2 regions of the Mesorhizobium silamurunense genome follow, and region 1 is predicted to be linked to the other one. Evidence: predicted binding sites of a transcription regulator. Region 1 holds the regulator's gene; the other holds the start of a gene.
What was found. The regulator LexA, encoded in region 1, represses DNA repair genes until DNA is damaged. The targets are predictions, from matches to a motif close to TGTTCNNNNTGTGTTCNG.

Region 1 (7,118 bases):
CACGGCGCCGAGCTTGTGGCCGCCGGCCTGGGCAAAGTCGCGAATTGCGGCTTCCGCGGCTGCGGCGCTCCATTCGCCGGAGATCGCGGCGAGCGCGGCATAGGCGCCGCGCAGAATGGCTCGCGCATCAATGCCGAGCAATCCGGCGGCCTTCTCCTCAAGCTGCAGCGGCCGCTCGGCGAACAGAAAGGCGGCTCCGTCCACGAGCTCGACCAGCGTCTTCGCGCGCTCCTTGAGACCAGGCATGGCGGCAAGCAGTTGTGCCTTGCGCCTGTCATCGAGCTTGGCCGCGAGCGCCGGGCCGCCTTCGAGATAGGGCAGGGTGGCGACGAAGACGTCGAAGAGAGCGCTGTCGTCCATCTTGCGCATATGCACGCCGTTCAGCGCCTCGAGCTTGGCGAAGTCGAAGCGTGCGGCGCCCTTGTTGACGTCGCCGATATCGAACCAGGAGATCATGTCCTTGATCGACATCACCTCGTCGTCGCCGTGGCTCCAGCCGAGCCTCGCCAGATAGTTGAGCAGGGCCTCCGGCAGATAGCCCATCGCGCGATAGGCTTCGACGCCGAGCGCGCCGTGGCGCTTCGACAGCTTGGCGCCGTCAGCGCCGTGGATCAGCGGGATGTGCGACATCGACGGCACGGTCCAGCCCATGGCGTTGTAGATCACGGTCTGGCGCGCGGCATTGGTCAGGTGGTCGTCGCCGCGGATGATGTGGGTGACGCCCATGTCGTGATCGTCGACGACGACGGCGTGCATGTAGGTCGGATTGCCGTCCGAACGCAGGATGATGAAGTCGTCGAGGTCCTTGTTCGGAAAGCGCACCTCGCCCTGCACGCGGTCGTGCACGATCGTCTCGCCCTCTTTCGGGGCCTTGATGCGGATGGCGCCCTTGACGCCGGGGGGCGCCTCGGACGGGTCGCGGTCGCGCCACTGGCCGTTGTAGCGCGGCGGCAGGCCCTTGGCCCGCGCCGCCTCGCGCATCGCCTCCAACTCGGCGGGCGTCTCATAGCTGTAATAAGCCTTGCCCAGGCGCACGAGCTCCTCGGCCACCTCGCGGTGGCGTGGCGCGCGCTCGAACTGCGACACGGCCTCGCCGTCCCATGAGAGGCCGAGCCAGGTCAGTCCGTCCAGGATGGCAGCCGTCGCAGCGTCGGTGGAGCGTTCGCGATCGGTGTCCTCGATGCGCAGCAGCATCGTGCCGCCGGTGTGCTTGGAGTAAAGCCAGTTGAACAGCGCCGTGCGCGCCCCGCCGATATGCAGGTAGCCAGTTGGCGAGGGGGCAAAGCGGGTGACGACCTTGTCGGACATGGAACTCTCGAGGAAGCACTGAAGCGGGCGTGATTGCGCGGACTTTCGCGCGGTCGGCGTTGATGTAGCATAGGAGGTCTGGGGCGCAAGGGGCAGACCCGATGGCTGGACGTGGCCGGGGTGCGGAGGAGGGCGAGGGGACGACGGCTGGCGTCAGCGAGCGCCTGCTGTTTGCCGGCACAATGCCTGCTGAAGCAGCACCGGTTTTGCTCCCCGAGCGACACCCGCCTGCGGAGGTTCCGTCGCCCGACGGCGCCCCCGCCCGCCCGACGTCTCCGCCGGCAGCCATCGACCGGATCCGCCGGCAGTTCCGCGGCGCCTCGTTTTTCGCGTTTCGCCGGAGCGCCGCCGTCGCGGCCGCCACCGAACTCGACCGCGGCGTCGGCTTCCTGCTGGTGCCGGTGTTCCTGGCCGCCGGCGTGATCCTCTATTTTTCCCTGAATGCCGAGCCGGATCTCTACAGGCCGCTGGCGGCGGTGGCGCTGATGGCTGTCTGCGCAGCGGTATCCCGCTCCTGGTAGAAGACGCATCTCGTCTTCATGGCGGCGCTGTTTTGCGCCTTGGGCTTTGTCGCCGCGAAGGTCGAGACATGGCGGGTCGCAACACCGATGCTCGGTTCCGAGATCCAGACGCGGCTGACGGGGCGCGTCGTCGTTGCCGAGGAGATGGCCAATGGCCGCGTCAGGTTGACGATCGACCTCGTCTCGACCGCGCACCCGAAGCTGCGCTACGCTCCGGACCGCGTCAGGCTTTCGGCGCGCAGGATCCCGCCCGACATGAAGGCAGGATCGCTGGTGACGGGCTATGCACGGCTTTTGCCGCCGACCGGACCGGTCCGCCCCGAAAGCTATGACTTTTCCTTCGACAGCTATTTTTCCGGCATCGGAGGCAGCGGGTTTTTCCTCGACGATCCCAAAGTCGTTCCGACAACCGACCCGCCCGCCGAGACGAACATCGCCTCGACGATTGAGAACGCGCGCGAAAACATTGCCGATCATATCAGAAGCACCGTCGGCGGTCCTGAAGGCGAGATCGCCGCGGCGCTGATCGTCGGCGTTCGCGCCGGCATTCCCGAGGACATCAACGAAGCGATGCGGCGGACGGGCATCTATCACATCATCTCGATTTCCGGCCTGCACATGGCGCTGGTCGCCGGCACGGTCATGCTTCTGCTGCGCGGTGCGTTCGCGCTGTTTCCGGATTTTTCGTCACGGCGCCCGGTGAAGAAATACGCAGCGGCAATCGCGCTGGTGTCGATCGCCGCTTATCTCGTCATCTCCGGCGTGGTGGTCGCCGGCCGAGCGAAGCTTCATCATGCTGGCGGTGATGCTGGTCGCCGTGCTGTTCGACCGCGCGGCGCTGACGATGCGCAACCTGGCGATCTCGGCCATTGCCGTCATCCTGGTGTCGCCGCATGAAGTGGTTGGGCCGAGCTTCCAGATGTCGTTTGCAGCCACGGCCGCCCTTGTCGGCGCTTACGCCGGCTGGGCCGACTACCGCGCCGACAAAGTGAGAGCGCCGCCGATCAAGCGCTCGTTCGTCGGCTTCCTGTCCAGAAAGCTCGCAGCCGGAGCGGGTGGCGCTGCTTTGACGTCGATCATCGCCGGAAGTGCCACGGCGCTGTTTGCCATCTGGCACTTCCAGCGCGTCTCGCCACTCAGCCTATTGGCCAATCTGGCGATCATGCCGATCGTCACGGTCGTGATGTTCCTCGCTGTCGCCAGCGCGGTCATGATGCCCTTCGGCTTCGACGGGCCTTTCCTCTACGTGATGGGCAAGGGCCTGACGGCGATGATCGCGATCTCGGCGTGCATTTCGGAATGGTCGCCGGTCGATGCCGTGGGGCTGATCTCGATCCACTCGGTGCTGTTGGCGACGATCGCGCTCGTCATCGGCACTATGGCGACCACCTGGCTCAGGCTGGCCGCAATTCCTTTCGCAGTCGCGGCCTTGCTGACCATCCCGCAGGTGCGCACGCCGGACCTGCTGATCTCGGAGGATGCGCATCTGGTGGCCATGCCGATCGGCGGCGGCGAGCTCGCCGTCAACCGTGCCCGCTCCAACGAGTTCACCACCGAGAACTGGAAACGCGCGCTCAAGGCCGAAACAATCGTGCCGCCGGAGACATTTGCGAAAGGCGCGCTGGATATTGCCGACCCCGTCGACCTGCCGCCGGGATCGCCCTTTTACTGCACGAGCGATCTCTGCATTGGCCGGCACCCATCCGGCGCGATCGTCGCGTTGGCGGAAAATCGCAACAGCGCTCGCCCGGCCTGCGGCTTCGCCGACCTCATCGTCATCAATGACGCAACGGCCTACAATCCTTGCCGCGATCCGCGCATTCTCGTCGTCACCAAGCGCCAGCTTGCGCGTGACGGCAGTGCTGCCGTCTTCTTCGACCCGCAATCGGCGACGGCGCGACCAACTATTCAATATGCCGTCGAAAAACCGTACCGCCCCTGGCACGAACAGCGGCGCTACTCGCGCGAGGCGAGAGGGTTAGCGCCTTACAAGAAGCCTGAGAAGCCACAGACCACGCAGCCAGCCACTCAGTAGCGGCGGATGAGCCCGACGAGCTTGCCCTGCACCTTGACGCGATCGGGACCGAAGATGCGGGTCTCATAGGCCGGGTTGGCGGCCTCGAGCGCGATCGAGGCACCCTTGCGGCGGAAGCGCTTCAGCGTCGCTTCCTCGTCGTCGACAAGGGCCACCACGATCTCGCCGGGGCTAGCCGTGTTGGCGTTGCGGATGATCACCGTATCGCCGTCGAAGATGCCCGCCTCGATCATCGAGTCGCCCTTGACCTCCAGGGCGTAGTGCTCGCCGCCCGCGATCATGTCCGGCGGCACCGTGATCGAATGCGTCTGGTGCTGGATGGCATCGATCGGCACACCCGCTGCGATGCGGCCCATAACCGGAATGGACACGGCCGAAACGGCGTCGTCGTCATTGCTGGGCGTAGGCGTGCGCGAGGGCGCCGCAGGCTTGATCTGCCGGCCGAGATTGCCTTGGCCGCCCTGGATGACGCTCGGCGAGAATTTCTTCGCCGCATTGAGGCCGGGCGCGATCGAATCGGGCAGCCTCAGGACTTCAAGAGCGCGCGCCCGGTTCGGCAGCCGGCGAATGAAACCGCGCTCTTCCAGCGCCGTGATCAGGCGATGGATGCCGGACTTCGAGGCAAGGTCGAGCGCTTCCTTCATCTCGTCGAAAGACGGCGGAATGCCGCTTTCCTTGAGCCGTTCATGGATGAACATCAGCAGTTCATGTTGTTTGCGCGTCAGCATGGCGACCCCATGGGTTCTGAAACCAGAATCAGAAAACAAACCCAGAACAAACACTATCTGTTCCAGTTGTGTTCCGCAACCGTTTAAAGTTTAGTGAATGTGTTGACGTTTTGTTCAGCGTAACATCAGAACGCTGCATTCGGCGCCGGCTTCCGCCGCCGGGGCGAAGGGCTCACGCACGATCAGGCCATTAGCCTCGGCAAGCATTCTCAGCATCGAGGAATCCTGGATGCCAAACGGTGTCGCGACCAACTGTCCGGCCTCCTCGCGCACGACGGCCCGCACATAGTCCTGCCTGAGATCGTTGGCGTGCATCGCGGCAGCCAACCGCGCGGTGCGGATGTCCTGTCGGTAATTGCGGCCGCCCAGCCGCGCCAGAAGCGGCTTCAGGAACAATTGCGAGCAGACAAGGCTCGCCACCGGATTGCCAGGCAGGCCAAGGCAGCGGATGTTACCAAGCCGGCCAAACATCAACGGTTTGCCGGGACGCATGGCGATCTTCCAGAAATCGAGCTGCATGCCTTCGCCGGTGAGCACGTCGTGGATCAGGTCGTGGTCGCCGACCGAGGCGCCGCCGAGAGTGACGATGATATCGGCGCCTGCTGAGACCGCTTTCTTGACCAAAGCCGCGATCGCGTGCTGCCGGTCGGCGGCGATGCCGAGGTCGAGCGCGCGCGCTCCAACCGACTGGGCCGTGGCTGTGACGCCATAGGCATTGGACGAGATGATCTGGTCGGGGCCGAGCGCGCTGCCGGGAGGCAGCAACTCGTCGCCCGTGGCGATGATGGCAACCAGCGGCCGACGCACCACATTGAGGCTTGGATGGTTGGCGGACGCCGCCAGCGAAAGCGCCGCGGGATCGAGCTGGCGACCTTTTTCGAGCAGCAGGTCGCCCTGGCCAAAGTCGAGCCCACGGCGACGGACATTGCGTCCTTGCGCGGTCGGCTCGGTCACTTCGATGCCGCCGCCGCCGAGGTCGCGGATATTCTCCTGGATGACGACGGTGTCGGCGCCTTCGGGGAGCGGCGCGCCGGTGAAGATGCGCACGGCCTCGCCCTTGCCGACGGAGCCGGCAAAGCCGCTTCCGGCGGGCGCCATGCCGATCACGGAGAGTCGCGCCGGAGCCGAGGCCACGTCCGCAAAGCGTGCGGCATAACCGTCCATCGCTGACGCATTGAACGGTGGCTGCGTGCGCAGCGCCACCACCGGTTCGGCCAGCACCCGACCGGCCGCCTCGGCGATTGGAACGCTTTCGCCAGGCAACGCGGTTGCGCCGTCCAACAGGCGCTCGAGCGCCTCGGCGACCGGAACCAGCGCCATCTTAAGAACCTGCCCCATGTTTGGCGGCTTTGTAGTCGCCCGACTTGCCGCCGGTCTTCTCGACCAGCCTGATGCCGGAAATCACCATGGCGCGGTCCACCGCCTTGGCCATGTCGTAGATGGTGAGGCAGGCGACCGACGCCGCGGTCAGCGCCTCCATCTCCACCCCAGTCTTGGCGGTGACGCGGGCAAGCGCGGTCACCCTTAGGCCGGGGAGCGTGCGGTCGGGCTCGATATCGACGGCGACCTTGGTCAGAAGCAATGGATGGCAGAGCGGGATCAGCTCATGCGTCTTCTTGGCCGCCATGATGCCGGCGATGCGCGCCGTGCCCAGAACGTCGCCTTTCTTGGCGTCGCCTGCGAGGATCATCTCCAGTGTTTCCGGCCGCATGGAAACAAAACCTTCGGCAATTGCCGTGCGTGTCGTCTCGGCCTTGTCGCCGACATCGACCATGTTGGCTTCGCCCTTGGCGCCGAGATGGGTAAGCTCAGGCATCCTCAAACGGCCTCGGCCGGCGCCTTGCCCGTCAGCAGAAGCGAGGTCGCGGCTGCCACGTCGGCCTGCCGCATCAGGCTCTCGCCGACGAGGAAGGTGCCGATCTTGCTCTTTTCCAGCCGGCGGCAATCCTGATGGGTGAAGATGCCGCTCTCGCTGACCAGCAGCCGGTCGGCCGGCACCATGGCGGCAAGCCGCTCGGAAACGTCGAGGCTGGTCTCGAACGTCCTCAAATCGCGATTGTTGATGCCGATCAGCCGTGACGAGAGGCGAAGCGCGCGCTCCGTTTCCTTCTCGTCATGCACCTCGACCAGCGCGTCCATGCCGAGTTCGCAGGCCGTCGCTTCGAGCTCGCTGGCCAAAGCGTCGTCGACGCTTGCCATGATGATGAGGATCGCGTCCGCGCCCCAGGCCCTGGCTTCATAGACCTGGTATGGATCGAAGAGGAAATCCTTCCGCAGGGCGGGCAGGCCGACGGCGGCGCGCGCCGCGGTCAGAAAGCCCGGCGCGCCCTGGAAGGACGGAGCGTCGGTCAGGACCGAAAGGCAGGCAGCACCCCCCTGCTGATATGCCCTGGCGAGCGCCGGCGGATCGAAGTCGGCGCGGATCAAGCCCTTGGAGGGACTGGCCTTCTTGATCTCGGCGATCAGCGCGAAGCCGCCAGCCTTCCGCTTGGTCTCGAGCGCCGCGAGGAAGCCGCGCGGCGGCTC
Region 2 (7,118 bases), on a different contig from region 1:
TGCGCCAGTCGCGCATCTCGTATCGCCCGCCATAGCGCCAGCTGTCGTCACGCATATGATGGCGGCGCCAGTAGTAATCGTCATTGTATCGGCCCATCCCGTCATCGGTGGTGATGGTCAGGCTTGTCGCCTGCGTCGGAACCGTTGTCGGCGCCATAGCAGCCACGCCAAGCATCGCGGCTAGAATGAGATTCTTCATTGCTGCCTCCTTGCATTAGATTTTCCTAACGAAAACCTATTGTCGGGTGAAAAGTTCCGCGACAAAGCCACAAGCGGTCGCGCGTTGTCTTGGCGAGCGAATGCATGTCGCCCAAAAGTGCGCAGCGGTTTTGGGAGAACGACATGCATCTAACGAAGACTCAAAGCGCGTCGCCTGATTCTGCTTCGTCGCGACGCGCTTTGGTGCGGGCCGACGCCTATTTCCACATGCCGCGCATGCGCGCGCCGAGATCGACCTTGACGCCCGGCCTTTGGCGCGGGTCGTCCTTGATCGCCGCGCTTGCCCAGGATGACTGTTCGAAGGCCGAAAGCATCGAGGCCGGAATGAAGCGGGTGCGCGAGGCATAGACGTGGCGGTCGCCGCGCGCCGGCTGGTTGTGCGGATAAAAGCGCTGCGGCACCACCAGATGCAGGCCGTCCTTGGCCCGCGTCATCGCCACATAGAGCAGCCGGCGCTCCTCCTCTGTGTCTTCCTTGGTGCCGACGCCGAGATCGGCCGGGATGCAACCGTCGACGGTGTTGAGCACGAAGACGTTCTTCCACTCCTGGCCCTTGGCCGAGTGGATGGTCGACAGGATGAGGTAATCCTCGTCGCGATGCGGCGGGCCGGCCTGGTCGCTGGTGGCGTCGGGCGGATCGAGCGTCAGCTCGGTCAGGAAACGCTCGCGCGAGGGATAGCCTGACGCGATCTGCTCGAGCTGTAGGAGGTCCGCCCGGCGCGTGATCGCGTCTTCATGGATGCGTTCCATATGCGGCTCGTACCAGAGCCTGATCCGCTCGAGGTCGGCCGGCCATTTCGGGCCGGCGCGCAGCCCGCCGTAGATGTCGAGGAAGACCGGCCAATCCTGCGCTGCGCGCTGCGGTGGCCGGAAGCGGGCAAGGCCCAGCGTTTCGTCGAGCGACGTCGCCATCGCCTCGACGATCTGCGAGGCCGCGGAAGGACCGATGCCCGGCATCAATTGCAGCACGCGAAAACCGGCGACGCGGTCGCGCGGGTTCTCGGCGAAGCGCAGCATCGCCAGCATGTCCTTGACATGGGCGGCGTCGAGGAACTTCAGTCCGCCGAACTTCACGAAGGGGATGTTGCGGCGCGTGAGCTCCACCTCCAGCGGCCCGCTGTGATGCGAGGCGCGGAAGAGCACGGCTTGCGCCTTCAGCGCCGTGCCTGCCTCGCGCTCGGCAAGGATCGCCTGGCAGACATAATTGGCCTGCTCGGCCTCGTCGCGCACGCTCACCAGTTGCGGCTTGTAGAAGGATCTGCGCTCGGTCCACAGGTTCTTGGTGAAGCGTTCGGTGGCCTCGCCGATCACCTTGTTGGCGGCGGCCAGGATCGTCTCGGTCGAGCGGTAGTTGCGCTCCAGCATGACGATCTCGGCGCCTTGCGCGAACTGTTTTGGGAAATCGAGGATGTTGCGCACTTCCGCAGCGCGGAAGGAATAGATCGACTGCGCGTCGTCGCCCACCACGGTCAGCCCGGCGCCGTCGGGTTTCAATGCCAGCAGGATCGAGGCCTGCAGGCGGTTGGTGTCCTGGTATTCGTCGACCAGCACATGATCGAAGCGGGAGGAAAGATGCGCGGCGATCTCCGGCTCGGCCGCCATCTGCGCCCAGTAGAGCAGAAGATCGTCGTAATCGAGCACGTTCTGCTCCTGCTTGGCTTCGACATAGGCCGCGAACAGCTCCTTCAGCTGTTCCGCCCATGCCGCGCACCAGGGGAATGCCGCACCAAGCACCTCGCCGAGCGGCGCCTGCGCGTTGACGGCGCGGGAGTAGATCTGCAGGCAGGTGCTTTTTGTTGGAAAGCGGCTTTCGGTCTTGGAAAAACCGAGCTCGTGGCGGGCGAGGTTGATCAGATCGGCGGAATCCTCGCGGTCATGGATGGTGAAGGCAGGATCGAGGCCGATCTGCTCGGCATAGTCGCGCAAGAGCCTTGCGCCGATGCCGTGGAAGGTGCCGGCCCAGGAGAGCGCGTCGGCGATGATCGCGGCGTCGCGGCCCAGCACCTCGCCGGCGATGCGCTCGACACGCTTGGCCATTTCTGACGCCGCGCGGCGCGAAAAGGTCATCAACAAGATGCGGCGCGGATCGGCGCCCTTGACGATGAGGTGCGCCACGCGATGCGCCAGCGTGTTGGTCTTGCCGGAGCCGGCGCCGGCGATCACCAGCAGAGGTGCTGCCACCCTGCCGTCGCCATGCAGCACCGCCAGCCGCTGCTCGTCATTCAGCCGGGCGAGATAGGCGGGAGCTTCAAAGGACGAATCACGGGCGGCGATGTTCATCGCCCATCAAGCATCGTTTCCGCTTTGTTCGCAATAATTTCCTCGCCCCCGCGGGAGCGGGGGAGAGGTCGCCGCGCAGCGGCCGGAGAGGGGCTGCGCCAGCGTTCAAAATCGAGTTCCACTGAGATGAAGTTTCCGGGCGAAAGGCGCATTCCCGCTCGGTCTCGGGCTGCGCCGAGCCACCTCTGCCCCACTTTTATGGGGCGAGGAAGGGCGTCTACCTTTTCGGCTCCACACCCATCGCCGCGGACTGGCGCCGCAACGCGCGCCGTTCATCGCCGGGCATATCCAAGGGAGCAACGTCCCCGGGCACTTCCTCGATGATCCTCATCGTGACGCGATAGGCCGTGTAGGCGAACAGGCCGACAAGCAGCAGACGGATCATGACCATCTCCTCGCGAGTTACCGAAACTCAACCGGAGACAGGCCGGTTGGTTCCGCCGGCCCACGCAACCAAAACCGTCACCGCCTCGTTTGCCCTGGGATAGGGGCGAACGAGAGGAGGTCGTCATGAAGAAGCTTCCTGTGCTGCTGGCTCTCGCGGCAGGGCTCGCGCTCGCCGCCTGCGACAACAGCGTGCCGCCGACCAAGGCGCCCGCCGTCGACCAGAACCCGCAAATCGACAAGAACCCGGTGCCGAAATCGACCACCGGCGGCGACCAGCCGGCCACGCCGCCGAAGCAGTGATGGCGCTGAAGCGGGCAGGAATACTCGGCCGGAAACAGGCGGGCGATGATTGGGAAATGATGATGCCGCCACGGAAGAAGGCCGGCGCTGCTTGGGAGGAAGCTGGAAAGCGCCGGCCAAGCGGGAAATCAGGCCCGCCGCACGGATGAAGATAGCTGAGTCTCTGCGCCACGTCATGGTGCGATCGCGCTAAGCCGGCTACTGATGGCGGGACAAATCATTGCGCCATCATTCGAGGCGCCATCCTTCAAGGATGGAGAAATCTCTGAGAAGGGTCGCTTGTTCGGGAGGTTTGCCTCACGCCATCGCCGCGCGGGCCAGCGGCATGCCGGCGATCTCCAGATCCAGCTGGCGCTGCGTCAGCGCCGCCTCGGCCATGATCCACTGCTTGAACAGCTCCACCTTGCGGGCGCCGAGCGCCTTGATCGGGCTGACGAAGTACCAACCGGCGGTGTTGGGATGGTGCACCGCGAAGGGCGCCACCAGCCGCTCGGCGCGGATGTCGCTCGCCATATAGGCGCGGTTGGCGACGGCAAAGCCCATGCCGGCATTGGCCGCCTCGTAAGACATCATGCAGGAATCGAAATACATGCTCTTGGTTTCGCCGAGCACGAAGCTCGCGCCGGCAAAGCCCAGCCACGACTGCCAGTTCTGGGTGCAAGTATCGGAGTGGAGCAGGGTGAAATGCCTGAGGTCCTCGGGCGTCACCTTGGACAGCGGCTTGTCGCCCAGCACCTCACGGAACAGCTTGCGGCTGCACACCGGCGTCAGGTCCTCCTTGAACAGCAGCTCGGAATTGAGGCCGGGGAAGTCGCCATCGCCATAGCGGATCTCCAGATCGTATTCGGAGGCCGAGAATTCATGCGTGGCATAGGAAGTCGACACCCGCATCTCGATGTCCGGATACTGCCGCTGGAAAGTGGAGAGGCGCGGAAACAGCCAGCGCGCCGCGAAGGTCGGCAGCACGCAAATCTTCAGCACGTGCAACTGGGACTGGCCGGTTGCTTCCATGCTTGCCGCCACGATCCGCTCCAGCGCCTCGCGCACGCGCGCCACATAGGTCTCGCCTTCCGGCGTCAGCGACACCGCATTGCCGCCGCGCTGGAAGATCTTGAAGCGCAGCTGGTCTTCCAGGCTCTTCACCCGCTGGCTGACGGCGGAGGCGGTGATAAACTGCTCCTCGCCGGCGCGCGTGAAGTTCTTGTGCCTGGCGGCGCTCTCCACGATTTTCAGCGAGTTTAAGTTGACCTGACTGAGCAGACGCACGGGGTTCGACCTTTAGCTGGGCTTAAAGTAGCACCAGCATTCCTAAATTTACAGGGGCAGGCGGCTTAATCGACTGTTTACCAAGTGTTGCCCCAACCTTGGAGAAGTAGAATGAACGCCCATACGATCCCCGAACTGCGCTATGCGATGAGCCGTGAAGCCATCATCGGGCATGATACGGCGTGGAAAGTGTCGAGCTTCGGCGTCGCCCAGTATCTTCACGGCTACGACCCGCAACTGCTTGCCGCGATCGAGGAGGCCGCGCTGAAGCTCAAGGCCAGCCATGCGGTGCACAAGCATCTCGACCTCACCTTCATCACCGGCGCCGACCGCTACATTCCGCAGATCAAGGAGCTGCTCAACGACAAGCTGCGGCTGGAACGGCTGTCCGACATGATGGGCACCAAGCTCGAACCCTATCCGCTGTCGATCGTCGGCTCGACCGTCACCTTCATGAATCCAAAGGACGGCGCCGTCGAATGGCACTGCGATGGCGTTCCGGTGACGGAGCTCATTCCGCTCTCGATCAGCGACCCTCTGATCGGCGGCCATCTTGAAATCTATTGCGACGATTCCGAGACGGGCCGCGCCCTCCTCGAATCCGGCCGCGACCTGCCGCGCAACAAGGTCATGCGCATCGATCACAAGATGAACTACGCCACGCTCGGCCAGTTCCTCGGCGTGCTCCATCGCACCGCGCCCATCCAGCTCGGCTCGCGCGTCACCCTGGTGCTCAACCAGCGCTCGGTGATGAAGCCCTATGTCGACGACAACCGCATGTTCTACCTCGCCGCCGACAACGACCAGGACCGCGCCTGGGTGAACGAGCTGGCCGACGACGTCTGGACGAACCAGCTGCCGGCCTATCGCCGCCATGCCGAAGAACCTCCCGTGCCGAATCCGGCTGCCGATCCGGTCTCCGGCGGGGCAAGGGAATCGTGGTAGTGGCCAATGATCCAGCCGAGCGCCGGCCGCTTTCAGCGTCGGTGAGCCTCGGCCCGGTCGTCGCGGAAAGACAGCAACTCCGGTCCAACGCCGCCTCGACGGCGGCGCTGGCCTTCGCCTTCGGCGCCGTGGCGCTCTGGGCCACCAATGCCCTGGTCGGCAAGACGCTGCTTGCCAGTCATCCGGTGTCGCATGTGCAGTTTCTGCAGTTCTGCGGCGCCACGCTGGTCTTTGCGCTGATCAGGCTCTTCCCTTCCTCCCTTGCGGGGGAAAGTGGATCGGCGCGCAGCGCCGAGACGGACGAGAGGTGTTGGACGGAGCGCCGCCGGCGCCAAGCTGGAGAACACCTGATCCGTCGCCTTCGGCGACACCTTCTCCCACAAGGGGAGAAGGAAAGAGGCGTTTTAGCCGCCTACGCCGTCGGCGTCATCGGCCTCGTCGGCACCATGGTGCTGCAATACATCGCCTTCGCCTCGATGCCGGTCATCGAGGCCAATCTCGTCGCCTATGCCTGGCCGCTGATGGTGGCCGCCGCGATCATCGTCATCGGCAACCCGAAGCGCCCGCTGTTGCTTGGGCTCACCGCCGCGCTCGGCTTCGCCGGCGTGGCGCTGGTGATCTCCGGCGGACGCGCGCACGCCTGGTTCGAAGGCAGCCTCGTTGGTTATTGCGCCGCTTTCGGCTCGGCGCTTTGCATGGCTTTCTATTCAATCGCCGTCGGCCGTCTGGCCGTGCCGCCCGACCGCTTGCTTTTGCCCTCCGCGCTGATCGGCGTGGCGCTGACCTTCGTCTGGTGCCTGCACGGCGGCGTCGCCGGCCTGGGCGGCTTGGATTTGCTGCTCGGCCTCTATCTCGGAGCCGGGCCGATGGGGCTCGGCTACTATTTCTGGTCGCGCGCGCTGAAGCTCGACCAGGGCGGCAGGCTTGCGGTCGTCGCATATCTCACGCCGATCGCTTCCACGCTTTTGCTGTCGCTGTCGGGCGAAAGCCTGTCGATGACGGCCATTGCCGGCGCCGTCCTCGTCATCGGCAGCTGCATTGCGGTCGGCATCGAACGTTCGGAGATCTGAACAATGCTTGACGAGAACGAACGCCGCGCCAGACAGGAGGCGCATTGGCTGGTGAAGGAATTCGGTGCCGAGGCACCGCTCTATGCCGCCATGAAGGCCGAGAAGGCCATCGAGCAGAAGGATTTCGGCCGCTGCGCCCGCTGGAAACGCGTGCTTGAGATTCTGGCCGACAGCGGACCGGTGGACTTCCGGCGCGGCGCCGCCGCGAAATAAGCGACTCGCGTCATCGAATCGGGCATGATCAGTCACAATCGGTCATCCGGACGCGATTCTGTTCGCCAGCATCGGTATCCGGTCCTGAATTCGATTTTTGCAGGAATTATTCGCAAAAATCGAAGTGCTGCCGCGTCATTTGCGGTCTTGCGCCGGCTTTCAGCGCATAAAGTGTTTGTTATAGGTATTAGAATTCCTAACTTGCGCCGTCGCGACCCGCAGTGAAGATATACCTCCGGTATTGAGTCTCGTGCGTTTACTGACTCTGGACGGTCCGTTGGGGGACAGGTCCAATATGATACCTGGACCAAAGTCTTAAAAACAGCTGGTCACTTTGAGAACCAGCAAAGGGTGAAAAAATTGTCCAATATCGACGACAAGACTGCAATCGAGCTGACCGCCGACATTGTTTCGGCCTATGTAGGCAACAATCCGCTTC

Region 2: the regulator LexA is predicted to act here: its motif matches at 2,524-2,541, upstream of AU465_RS30575 (ATP-dependent helicase).

Annotation. Positions count from the first base shown of each region.
Region 1 covers NZ_LPVS01000027.1:188,641-195,758, reverse strand. The annotation lists gene gltX (glutamate--tRNA ligase) at 1-1,308, opposite strand, end outside; partial or broken gene AU465_RS06810 (ComEC/Rec2 family competence protein) at 1,410-3,864, shown strand; gene lexA (transcriptional repressor LexA) at 3,858-4,592, opposite strand; gene AU465_RS06800 (molybdopterin molybdotransferase MoeA) at 4,707-5,912, opposite strand; gene moaC (cyclic pyranopterin monophosphate synthase MoaC) at 5,914-6,408, opposite strand; gene trpC (indole-3-glycerol phosphate synthase TrpC) at 6,411-7,118, opposite strand, start outside.
Region 2 covers NZ_LPVS01000103.1:4,704-11,821, reverse strand. The annotation lists gene AU465_RS30580 (hypothetical protein) at 1-199, opposite strand, end outside; gene AU465_RS30575 (ATP-dependent helicase) at 417-2,498, opposite strand; gene AU465_RS30570 (hypothetical protein) at 2,716-2,883, opposite strand; gene AU465_RS30565 (hypothetical protein) at 3,009-3,185, shown strand; gene AU465_RS30560 (LysR substrate-binding domain-containing protein) at 3,483-4,451, opposite strand; gene AU465_RS30555 (hypothetical protein) at 4,563-5,396, shown strand; gene AU465_RS30550 (DMT family transporter) at 5,438-6,466, shown strand; gene AU465_RS30545 (hypothetical protein) at 6,470-6,679, shown strand; gene AU465_RS30540 (Ros/MucR family transcriptional regulator) at 7,040-7,118, shown strand, end outside.